DNA from 2 places in the Lottiidibacillus patelloidae genome. Region 1 is predicted to be linked to the other one. Evidence: a T-box and tRNA genes for the amino acid it is inferred to sense, from the RefSeq annotation. Region 1 holds a T-box; the other holds one or more tRNA genes.
What was found. A T-box is a leader RNA that pairs with one kind of tRNA and senses whether it is charged. The one in region 1 lies ahead of leuS (leucine--tRNA ligase), so its partner is inferred to be a tRNA-Leu.

Region 1 (6,418 bases):
GTTTTAATGCTTAATGCTGCAGCTGGGATAGCTGGTAATCTCATCGGTGGCTTATTATTTGACCGGTTTGGTGGTTATAAATCTATTTTAATTGGCCTTTCCATCACGATGACATCCGCCTTTTTACTAGTACCATTTCATAGTTGGACGCCATATGTCGTTTTAATGATTGTACTAGGTTTTGGGGCTGGAATTATGTTTCCTTCCATCTATGCAATGGCAGGTAGTGTTTGGCCAGAAGGTGGTAGAAAAGCATTTAACGCAATTTATGTTGCACAAAATCTAGGGGTTGCTGTTGGTGCAGCGCTTGGTGGTTTAGTTGCGGATTATAAATTTGAATATATTTTCATCGCAAACGGATTTATGTATTTCATGTTCTTTTTACTTGTTTTATTTACATATCGTCCGCTTGCTAAAAAAGCGGCAGATAATGCTCAAGGAACTACTAGTATTCTTGAACAAAAGTTTGTGATTAAAAATCGCACAAAATTAACCGCTTTATTAACTTTATGTGTTGCTTATTTATTGGCTTGGCTTGCCTATTGTCAGTGGCAGGCAACAATTTCGGCTCATACACAAACGTTAGGAATAAGCTTGAAGCAATATAGTTTATTATGGACGATTAACGGGGCGCTTATCGTATTAGGGCAACCATTTGCATCAATGCTCGTTAAGCGTGCAAAATCATTAAAATCGCAAATAACTTTAGGGTTAGTAATCTTCATCTTCTCATTTATTATATTAATTTTTGCAGAACAATTTAGTATTTTTGTCATTGCGATGATTGTTCTTACGATTGGTGAAATGCTAGTTTGGCCAGCTGTGCCAACAATTGCAAACAGCCTTGCGCCAAAAGGGCGAGAAGGTTTTTACCAAGGAATTGTCAATAGTACAGCAACAGGTGGCCGGATGATTGGTCCTTTGTTTGGCGGAATTATTGTTGACTTGTATGGCATTCAAATGCTCTTTTATTTATTGATTGGCCTTTTCTTTATCGCGATCTTTGCTACACTGACGTATGATTTGAAATTAAAGCGGGAAAATGAACAAGTTTCTGTTTAAAAGTAAATTTTTTTGCAAATAATTGGTCTATAGCCTTGACACTTTGGAAAAACATTCATACAATACAAATTAACTTATAAAATTATAAAGCTTTGAAAAGGACTAGTAATGAGGAAAAAGGTTTAGAGAGTTGACGGTAGGTGCGAGTCAATCCTGTGATCTTCATGAACTCACCTTTGAGCTGTAAGTGTGAACATAGTTAACTGCTATGCTAGCGCTTACCGTACTCCGCGTTAAGGATTGTTAAAGTGAGTGGTTACACTAATTTGGGTGGTACCGCGGGAAGTTTGAACTTATGATCTCAACCTCTCGTCCCTAGCATTAAGGCTAGGGATGGGAGGTTTTTTATTTTATCCAAAATTGGAAAAACAAGGAGGAATTAACAATGTCATTTGACCACAAAGCGATTGAAAAAAAGTGGCAAACATATTGGGAAGAAAGAAAAACGTTTAAAACAACAGAAGATGAGGGTAAAGATAACTATTACGCATTAGATATGTTTCCTTATCCATCAGGTGCAGGACTTCACGTAGGTCACCCGGAAGGATATACGGCAACTGATATTTTATCTCGTATGAAGCGTATGCAAGGGTACAATGTCCTACACCCAATTGGTTGGGATGCATTTGGATTACCTGCTGAGCAATATGCACTAGACACAGGAAATGACCCTGCGGAATTTACTGAGCAAAACATCAACACATTCCGCCGCCAAATTAAAGAATTAGGTTTTTCATATGATTGGGATCGTGAAGTAAATACAACAGACCCTAATTACTATAAATGGACGCAATGGATTTTCACAAAATTATATGAACAAGGCTTAGCATATATTGATGAAGTTGCAGTTAACTGGTGCCCAGCACTTGGTACTGTGTTAGCAAACGAAGAAGTAATTGATGGGAAGAGTGAGCGTGGCGGTCACCCTGTCGAACGCCGTCCAATGAAACAATGGATGCTAAAAATTACTGCTTATGCAGATCGTTTAGTTGATGATTTAGATGAAGTAGATTGGCCTGAAAATATTAAAGATATGCAACGTAACTGGATTGGTCGTTCTGAAGGAGCGGAAGTGAAATTTAAAGTTGACGGATCAAGTGAAACATTTACTGTTTTCACAACTCGTCCGGACACGTTATTTGGTGCAACGTACTGTGTATTAGCTCCAGAGCATGCGTTAGTTGAAACAATCGTTACTGCTGAGCAAAAAGATGCTGTTGAAGCTTATATTGACGAAGTAAAACATAAGAGTGACCTTGAGCGTACAGAGTTAGCAAAAGAAAAAACAGGTGTATTCACAGGAGCATATGCTGTTAACCCTGTAAATGGTGAAAAACTACCAATTTGGATTGCAGACTATGTGTTAGTAAGCTATGGCTTTGGTGCAATTATGGCAGTTCCTGCTCACGATGAGCGTGACTATGAGTTTGCGAAGAAATTCGAGCTACCAATTGTTGAAGTAGTTGCAGGTGGTAATGTTGAAAATGAAGCTTACACTGGTGAAGGTGAGCATGTAAACTCTGACTTCCTTAACGGACTTGGGAAAGAAGAAGCAATCTCAAAAATGATTGCATGGCTTGAAGAGAATAATAGTGGAACAAAGAAAGTTAACTATCGCTTACGTGACTGGTTATTTAGTCGTCAACGTTATTGGGGCGAGCCTATTCCGATGATTCATTGGGAAGATGGAACGATTTCTCCTGTTAAGGTTGAAGAGCTTCCACTGACACTTCCAAAAACAAAGGAAATTAAGCCTTCTGGAACTGGTGAATCACCATTAGCTAACATTGAAGATTGGGTAAATGTTGTTTGCCCTGAAACTGGGAAAAAAGGTCGTCGTGAAACGAACACAATGCCTCAGTGGGCAGGTAGTTCGTGGTACTACTTACGATACATTGATCCACATAATGAAGAAATGCTTGCAGATCCAGCTAAGCTTGAAAAGTGGCTTCCTGTAGATATGTATATTGGCGGGCAAGAACATGCTGTACTTCATTTACTTTACGCTCGTTTCTGGCATAAAGTGTTATACGATATCGGTGTAGTGCCTACAAAAGAACCATTCCAACGTTTATATAACCAAGGGATGATTTTAGGTGAAAATAACGAAAAAATGAGTAAATCAAAAGGGAACGTTGTTAACCCTGATGATATCGTTGCAAGTCATGGTGCGGATACGCTACGTCTTTATGAAATGTTCATGGGTCCACTTGATGCATCAATCGCTTGGTCAGAAAATGGCTTAGACGGTTCACGTCGTTTCTTAGATCGTGTCTGGCGTTTATTTGTAGGTGAAAATGGTGAATTAAGTGAAAAGGTCCAAACTGGTGCTTCAACGGAATCACTTGAACGCACATATCACCAAACAGTGAAAAAAGTGACCGAAGACTTCACTGAACTTCGCTTTAATGTTGGTATCTCACAACTAATGGTATTCATTAATGAAGCATATAAAGCAGATAGTCTACCGAAAGAGTATGTAGAAGGATTTGTAAAACTACTTTCTCCAGTTGCACCTCATCTAAGTGAAGAACTTTGGGAGAAATTAGGATATTCAACAACACTTTCATACGAAGCTTGGCCAACATTTGATGAAACAAAACTTGTTGAAAGTGAAGTAGAAATCGTTGTCCAACTTAATGGTAAAGTTCGCGCTAAACTTAGCGTGCCAGTAGATGCATCAAAGGAGCAATTAGAAAAAATTGCGCTTGAGGATGTTAAAGTGAAGGAACAAATTGAAGGGAAAACAGTCCGAAAAGTGATTGCTGTCCCTGGAAAGTTAGTAAATATCGTTGCAAATTAATAATATAAGTAAAAAAGAGTAGCTTTTTTTAAGCTACTCTTTTATTTGCCAAAATTACGTGTTAATTTCAATTGCATCTAAGCGGTTAGCATCAACTACTACTAAGTCACCATCCGCTTGTACGAATGTTGCAATACGAGTGCTAGGGTCAAAGCTCGCAAAATTACGAACTGGCTCAGAAGAACCTTGCATAAAGATTTCGTTTACTGCAGTTCCTGGGTTTAAGTTTGCTAAAATACGCATGATTGCAGAATTATTGTTTGACATGTTCTTACCTCCAATCCTACATAAAGATCGTCGCAATCATAAATAAAGTTTTTTATTTATCAGAGCGACTATGTTGTATTCTATGCTTAGAAATATTGTAGGACAGGGTAAATTAATTAGTTCTATTAAAAATAGATATATAACTAGTAAAAATATATATTATGTGTTAAGTTCTACTCCATCTATACGATTAGCATCAACGACTAGTAAATCACCGTCTTGTTGTACAAAAGTCGCTAAACGAGTTCTTGCATCATAACTTGCAAAGTGAGCTACTTGTTCTGAACTTCCTTGCATGAAAATTTCATTGACTTTTGTTCCTGGGTTTAACGTTGATAAAAGTTGACACATTGCAGATGTTTTATGCTCCACCTTCAAACCCCCTCTAATCAATTTGATCGTTGTTCCAATTATCGAAATACAATATTCTCGGAACTATAAACTATTTTATGGTTGATATGCTTGTATAGGTGAAAAGTATAGCAATGATAATTAAAAAATGGGGGATTTAACTATAGGAAAGTACCTATTACTAGTTGGAAATAACTGCTGTAAGCAATCCTCTTGACTATAAAATATAGCCGTTGTATAAATAGTATCAGTATTAATTTTTGCAAACGAAAGGGGAGAGTGTTTTGTTTGCAGTATTAGCAGGTCTTTTATTTATAGTTTTAATATATTTCATCCGTAATTTTGTGGTGCCATATGCTTATTTAAAGCCAATTGAAAAAACTTCAGTCAATAGTAATGACTATTGCACGATTGATATAAGGGACTACTCAGAAGTTCATCGAACACCGATTGATGATGCGGTTAATATTCCACTTTCTATTTTACATCGTAGTGTTAATAGTGAAGAATGTGATAAAAATATCGTAGTTGTATCGGATGGAACAAAAGGTGCACTTATGGCAGCTAGAATAATAAAAAAAGCAAAGAAAAAGCCAGTGTATTACTATACGGTTTAAGCATCATAAAAGGCATCGGAATTTTCCGATGCCTTTACTTTATTTTTCAGCTGCGTTTATTCCTGCTAGTCGACCAGTAACTAACGCAGAAGTGATATTGTAGCCCCCAGTGTATCCATGAATATCCAAAATTTCTCCACAGAAAAATAATCGGTCCATGATTTTCGATTGCATCGTTTTTGGATTAACTTCTTTCACGGAAACTCCGCCTCCAGTAACGAATGCTTTTTCAATAGAGAGTGTACCATTTACTTTGAAAGAGAATCCTTTTAAAAGTGCTGCAAACGTACGAAGTTGTTCGTTAGATGTATTGGCATAAGTTTGCTGTAAGTCTAGATCTGCTTTTTCCAGTAAGAATAATAGGTAACGCTCAGGTACAAGTCCTTTATATAAATTTTTAATTGCTTTTTTTGGCTCTTCTTTACCTAATTTATTTAACTTTTGGAATACGCTTTCTATGGAATCATCCGGCATGCTGTCGATTTGCATTTCAACTTCTTTTAAGGAAAACTTTTTCATTGTTTTAATAACGAATTGACTGCAACGAAGAGCCATCGGTCCTGAGATGCCGAAATGAGTAAAGAGCATATCTCCTTTATGAACGATTACATCTTTTCCTTTTGGGTTTACAACTTTTAAATCAATGTCACGCAGAGCAAGCCCTTGTAGTTGCTTTTCTCTAATGAAGCGTTCGTTTGAAGTAATCGGAACTTCCGTAGGAAATAACTCTGTAATCGTATGTCCAGCTTTTTCCGCCCAAGCATAGCCATCACCTGTAGAACCAGTATGTGGTACTGATTTTCCACCAACTGCGACAATAACAGCATTACTATTAATTGTTTCGCCAGAAGTGAGTGTAATGCCACATGTTTTATCATTTTCATACAACACTTCTTTAACAGGAGTGTTTGTCTTAATCGTTACATTAAACTTCTTTAATTGATTAAGAAGAGCATCAACGACTGACTGGGCTTTATCAGTAGTGGGGAACATTCTTCCATTATCTTCTTCTTTTAATTTAATACCTAACTTCTCAAAGAATCTAATAATATCTTCATTACTAAAAATAGAAAACGCGCTATATAAAAACCGCCCATTTCCGGGAATATGTTTTATTATTTCTTCAACAGGAAGCCTGTTCGTAACATTGCAACGTCCGCCACCAGAAATCGCTAATTTTCTTCCGAGTTTATTTCCTTTATCAACAAGTAGAACAGTTGCACCCTTTTCGCTAGCCGCAGCTGCTGCCATTAAACCAGATGGACCGCCACCAATTACAATTACATCATAAAACAATGTGTTTCACCCTTTAATTCAT
Region 2 (6,418 bases), on a different contig from region 1:
CTGCTGAGCAAAGGTCTTTAACGCATTGTAATGCTCAAGTGTGTCTTTTCCTTGGCCAGACTTATGGCTATCACCACCGACGAGAACCATTTTTTCCCCATTTATCGTAACAGAACGAAGCGAGCGAGTTGGCTGATCAACACTTAAATACATGCCACCTGGATATTCATCCTTCGTTTTCACCGCTAAAATATACGAACGTTCCGCGTACATTCTCGTTGAATATAACCCCGTTCCTTCGTAAAAGGGAAAATGGGAGCTTGAAACGATATGTTTCGCTGTGATGCTGTAGCCATCCCTCGTTAATACAGAAACATCTTCACCATTTTCTTCAATATTTACCGCAACCGTCTTTTCAAATAATAGACAGCCCTCTTCCTTCATGAGCTGGATGAGGTGCGCGAGATATTTCAGTGGGTGAAATTGCGCTTGTCCCTTCATAGAGAGTCCTTTTGTGATTTTTATATTAAACGGAATTTGATCAACTAGCTGTCCATCAATGTGCAGTTTTTGATACGCTTCGTATTCTTTTTCTAGTTTGCTAGCGTATTCCTCCGTCGTCGCATATAAAAATGCATCTTCTGTTTCGAATTCACAATCAATGTTTTGCTCTTGCACTGTATCCTTGATGAACTGTAGCGCTTCCATATTCGCTTCATAATATAGCCTTGCTTTGTTAACGCCAAAATGAGTAATGTACTCATCATAAATTAAGTCGTGCTGCGCCGTTATTTTAGCAGTCGTATGCCCTGTCGTTCCGTTCAACAGTTGATCCGCTTCAATTAAAGCGACCTTTTTGCCTTCTTTCATTAAAAGATACGCTGTCGTAATGCCGGTAATCCCACCACCGACAATAACGACATCCGCATGAATATTTTCCTGTAGCTGATTGAACGTCGGAATATCCGTGCCTTCGATCCAGTAGGATATTGGGGATTTAGGTAGTTGTTCTGCTTGTGCATTTTCTTCTTTCATTTGTGCCCTCCATTAAAAACAAAGATGCTTTAGTTTTTGTAGAAATGGAGGGAAACATTCATACTTATTTAAGTTTACGTAAACTCATCACATATTCATCTTCGACTGGCCACCATCAACATTCCAGCTTGCACCTACGACCCATGAGGCTTTATCAGAAGCTAGAAATGTCACAACATTTGCTACTTCTTCCACTGTTCCAAAGCGTCCAGCTGGTATTTCATCTTTTACAAATTGCTTAATCTGATCAGGGTTTTCGTTTAGACGTCTTTGCCAATTACCTGTTGGGTGTAGGATTGAGCCAGGCGCGACACTATTTACGCGAATGCCATCATTAATGACTTCATCGGCAAAGGATTTTGTGAAGCTAATTAATGCTGCCTTGGCATTGTTATACGTTACTTTCCCACCACTTTCACGGCCGAAAATCGAGGTGATATTAATAATGACTCCTTGTTGCTGTTTCTTCATTTCAGTGGCAGCTAGTTTACTTAAGTGGACCGCAGAATAATAATTTAACTCCATTGCCCGCTCGAAATCTTCCATTTCTGTTTTCATCACAGTACTACCGTTACTTCCACCGGCATTGTTAATAAGAATATCTATTCCACCATGTTCTTCGAGGAACGTTGAAACTAACGCTGTCCGCTCTGATTCGCTTGTGACATCACACTGATAGGTATAAATGGAAGGGTAGTTTGCCTTCGCTTCCTCTAAAGCTTCTCCTCCTCTAGCGGCAATGCCAACAATTGCCCCTTCTGCAAGAAATGCTTTTGCTATTCCTTCTCCAATTCCCTTTGATCCTCCAGTAACTAATACCTTCTTTCCAGTTAAGCCAAGATCCAAGTTGCTCATCCTTTCTAATATTTCCTAGGTTTTATGTATGCTAGTTAAATTTACGACACTTTTTTCTATTAAATTCTAAAAATACGACATACCAACTTTGCAAATCTCTCATCATCTATTTCTTCATTTTTCATCACACCGTTTTCCCAACTTCTAAAATAGGTATTCGTGAGGACTGTTCTTCCTCTTTCTGTGAAGTATGAAACCAATGGATGTTTATTAAAGGGAGACTGTTCATGCTCAAAAATAATATCTTTTATTTTATTTAATTCATCCATACTTTCGATTGGCGTATCTACATTAAATGCATAGCCAACTTTCCAGTCCGTGTATTTATCTTTTATCTTCATCTCAAACAGATATCTGCCTGCTTGCCTATCTAACCCCTTTATTTTAAACTCGCCATTCATTGACTTCACTGTTTCTCCACTTAGCGGCACTGGCTTTAAAGGTAAATTCCCGCCAAAGCCAGAATCAATGATATAAGACTTATTCTGATGACTAAGTAGAATTGTGACATGTGTATCCCCTATTGGTTGAAACTGTTCATTTTCTTTGTCATAAACATTTCCGCTTAACAAGTTTACATGAAACCCGTTCTCTCTTAAAAAGAGATATAATAAAGGATTTATTTCGTAGCAAAGACCTCCTTCATTATTTACTAAGACCTTATTCACTAAGTATTCATTTGAGATTTCAATTTCCCTATTATCAATCACTACCAAATTCTCAAAAGGTATCGTTTGTGAAGTTTTCACTAATATGTAAGCGAGCTTTTCAAAAGTAATTTCTTCGTTTTCAGAAATTCCAATTCTTTTTCGGAATAATGAATTGATGTTCAAGTGCAACACTCCTTCTTAATAAAGACGATGTTGGTTTTGCGTTAGCCACCTGTATATCATTTTATTCCACACAAAACGCTCATTTGCCTCTTTTTGCTAAGTAAAAAACTACTTATAATGCTGCTTTCCAACATTAATAAGTAGTTTCAATTTTACAGTACTGTGCTATTTATCTTCTCTTAATAAATAATCATTTCCATCTTGGTCATAGAAAGCGAACATTGTGCCATATGGCATTCTCATCATATCACCGACCTTTACATCGTTTTGCTTCATTTTCTCATATGCTGACTCAATATCCGTTGTACTAAAAAGTATGGATGGATGTGACACTTTAGAAGGTTGTTGTTGCTGCATCGCCACTTTCGAATAAAGAATTAACGTCGTACCATTACTATCACTTGGTCCGACCTCAATCCAGGAAAAGTCAGGTCCCATTGGCTGTTCCAGCTTTATTTCAAACCCGACTTTATTTAACCAAAAGTCCTTTGCTTGTTCTTGGTCCTCGACATAGATAGATACTTTTGCAATTTTATTTATCATCTAATCACTCCTTAGGTTACATATTAAAATTATACTATTACGCAATTGATTTTGCATTTTTGTCTATGTTATGTAAGCACATCTCCTTCGTATACATCTTTCATCATCGCTACGTGTCTATTATATACCTTCGACTATTATTAATCTGAGACAATTATGTCATCTCTTACTAAGGAAGGAAATTGACATAGATTCATATCTATCATAAGCTTCAATTAATAGTTTAAAGGAAATTTATAGAATGAAAGGATGAACCAAATGAATATAGAATCAAATATTTCAATGAAAGAAGAAGCAATCGCTTTTTTGAAACTCGTCGTAGCTGGGAACATTCGTGATGCATTCAAGCGGTACACAAGCGCTGATTTATGTCATCACAACCCTTATTTCCATGGTGATGCAGAATCACTCATCGTTGCAATGGAGGAAAATCATGTAGATGCCCCTAACAAGATTTTTGAAGTTAAGCTTGCGTTGCAAGAAGGTGATAGAGTTGTTGTATATTCGCATGTGAAGCAAAATGCCGATGATATCGGAGCAGCTATTGTCCATATCTTCCGCTTTGAAAATGACGAAATCGTTGAAATGTGGGATGTCGGCCAACAAATCCCCGAAAATTCTCCGAATGAGAATGGGATGTTTTGATTAACTTCAACAAATGTGTAAAACAAAAAAACACTCACAAAGTGAGTGTTTTTGTATTAGTTTGATACCGGTGGCCGGGGTCGAACCGGCACTCCAGAGGAACACGATTTTGAGTCGTGCGCGTCTGCCAATTCCGCCACACCGGCATATTACTATAGTTATTACTATATCGGACAAGATATAACTTAACATCTTAATAGAGCTATGTCAACTAGAGTTTTCCTACCTCAATAGCTCCACTCAATTCGAAGATTTAATTATAGCAACACTACTCCGTTATACTTGCTTTCTGGAATGACCTTCTTGCTTTTCTTTCACTCATTAAAAACATCAAGATTCCAATAATAATGACTCCACCACCAATGACCTGTGTCCACAATACCATTTCTCCTAATATATAATACGCTAATATCGAAGCACCAATTGGCTCAAAAAGTATACTCATCGAAATTGTAGAAGTACTTAACCACTTCAACGACCAATTAAATAGCGTATGCCCTAGTAACGTCGGCACAATAGCAAGCAATACAAAATAAAGCCAATCAGACTGTGGATATGGATAAAGTTCATATTGAAGTGTAACCACATATAAAAATAACGTGAACGTACAAATACCATAGACAACAAATGTATACGTAATAAGTGATAACCTTTTACGGACTGTCTGCCCAAATAATAAATATGCTGTAACCATCGCACAAGCGAGTAACGCTAAAAAGTCTCCATATAAAGCCATACCACTTATAGCAAAATCGCCCCAACTAACAATAATACTTCCACTTATTCCTAGAGCTCCACTTAGTATTGCTTGAAGCTTAAGCTTTTCTTTGAAGAAAAGGTATGTTCCTACGAAAGCAAAGATCGGCTGTAATGTAACTAATACCGTTGAACTTGCAACAGATGTGTAATTCAATGATTCAAACCATAAAATGAAATGAAATGCTAAAAATACACCAGAGACTGCTGAAAATAGCCAATCTCGTTTTGTTATAAGTTTAAGTTCATGACGATATTTTATTAAAAATAAAGGCAGCATAATTACTACGGAAAAAAATAAACGATAAAAAGCAATGACAGGAGCAGGTGCAGAAGAAAGCTTTACTAAAATTGCTGAACTTGATACAGCAATTACACCAATTGCTAACATGAAATAAGGGTTTATTTTTGGTTGGTTCATCATATTTAACCTCGCGCATTTTTTATATTCTAGTTGTAAGTATATATGAAATTTGTAAAAACGAAAGAATTAAAGTCTATTAATATATGTAGGTATCTTTTATTTAGCTCGAAATAGCTAGTAACCCTTTCTATAACAAGAAAAACGACACACAATAAGTTATGTCGTTAGATCACTTAACTATGGACTTGAATTTAGCATGATAGCGAAAAAGTATTATCCACTTACTTTTTCACTAAGACACCATTTCCATCAAAAATTAATTCATTTGCTGGAACTGGCTTTAAAAATAAATATCCTTGCCCAAGTTCACACAATTCACCTTTTAAGAAACTTAAATCATCTTCTGTTTCTATTCCTTCTGCAACTGTGCTTATATTTAAGTCATTCCCTAATTTAATTATATTTTTTATAATAGAACGCTTTTTCTCTGATCTCATCATATCTATTACAAATGAACGATCAATCTTAAGTTCATCGATAGGTAGATTTACTAAGACACTTAGGCTTGAATAACCTGTGCCAAAATCATCTAAAGATATTTTGACTCCGAGCTCTTTTAGTTCGTGAAATACTTCTATCGTTTCATCTGGTGAAATAAGTAAACTCTCAGTTATCTCAAGTATTAAATATTGTGGCGGGAGTTTCGTTTTCAAAAGGGCATCTTTTACGGTTTGCACAAAGTTTATATGCTTAAACTGAATCACTGATACATTTACAGAAACAGTAATTGGATGACCTTCATCAAACCATTTTTTGGCTTGTTGGCATGCTTCTTCTAGCACCCACTTACCAATTTGAATTATTGTCCCATTATTTTCAGCAATAGGAATGAATTCCATTGGTGAAATAAATCCTTCTGATTTATCATTCCATCTAAGTAAAGCTTCAACTCCAACTATATTTTGCTTCATTAGATTTACCTTTGCTTGATAGTACATTTCCAACTCATTGTTAGCTAGCACTTTTTGGAGCCTATCTTCCAATAATAAGGTTCGATTACTTGCATTACGTAATGTAAAGTTATAGTATACATATGCTCCTGCGTTCGTTTTCTTTGAAGAGACACAGGCTAAACTAGCTGCTGTTATTAAGTATTCTGGTTTTAGCTCTTCCACTTCATTTGAACATACTATTCCGATTTTAGGTGTAAGATAAACCTCACGGCCATTTAACAATGTTACAGGATTAGATAAGCATGTAATAATATCATTAACGATACTTTCTGTTTTTTCTCTATTTGTATTCCTAAGCAAAATAATAAACTCTTGGCTAATATAACGATAAAGATAACTTTGTATACCAAGAAGATCAATTAATCGTTTACCTACTTCTTTTAACAGTTGATCTCCTGAATTATGACCTAATGTATCATTAATTTCCTTTAATC

Region 2: it encodes a tRNA-Leu, which carries the amino acid that the T-box ahead of leuS (leucine--tRNA ligase) is inferred to sense. The anticodon was not compared.

What each region holds. Positions count from the first base shown of each region.
Region 1 covers NZ_NPIA01000008.1:63,466-69,883, reverse strand. Annotated here, with positions in the region: gene CIB95_RS13495 (MDR family MFS transporter) at 1-1,062, shown strand, start outside; T-box leader at 1,146-1,382, shown strand; gene leuS (leucine--tRNA ligase) at 1,448-3,865, shown strand; gene CIB95_RS13485 (hypothetical protein) at 3,920-4,132, opposite strand; gene CIB95_RS13480 (hypothetical protein) at 4,292-4,504, opposite strand; gene CIB95_RS13475 (rhodanese-like domain-containing protein) at 4,768-5,100, shown strand; gene CIB95_RS13470 (BaiN/RdsA family NAD(P)/FAD-dependent oxidoreductase) at 5,140-6,396, opposite strand.
Region 2 covers NZ_NPIA01000001.1:2,764-9,181, reverse strand. Annotated here, with positions in the region: gene CIB95_RS00125 (FAD-dependent oxidoreductase) at 1-975, opposite strand, end outside; gene CIB95_RS00120 (SDR family NAD(P)-dependent oxidoreductase) at 1,063-1,821, opposite strand; gene CIB95_RS00115 (arylamine N-acetyltransferase family protein) at 1,890-2,663, opposite strand; gene CIB95_RS00110 (VOC family protein) at 2,829-3,206, opposite strand; gene CIB95_RS00105 (nuclear transport factor 2 family protein) at 3,465-3,851, shown strand; tRNA gene CIB95_RS00100 (tRNA-Leu) at 3,917-3,997, opposite strand; gene CIB95_RS00095 (DMT family transporter) at 4,120-5,028, opposite strand; gene CIB95_RS00090 (bifunctional diguanylate cyclase/phosphodiesterase) at 5,253-6,418, opposite strand, start outside.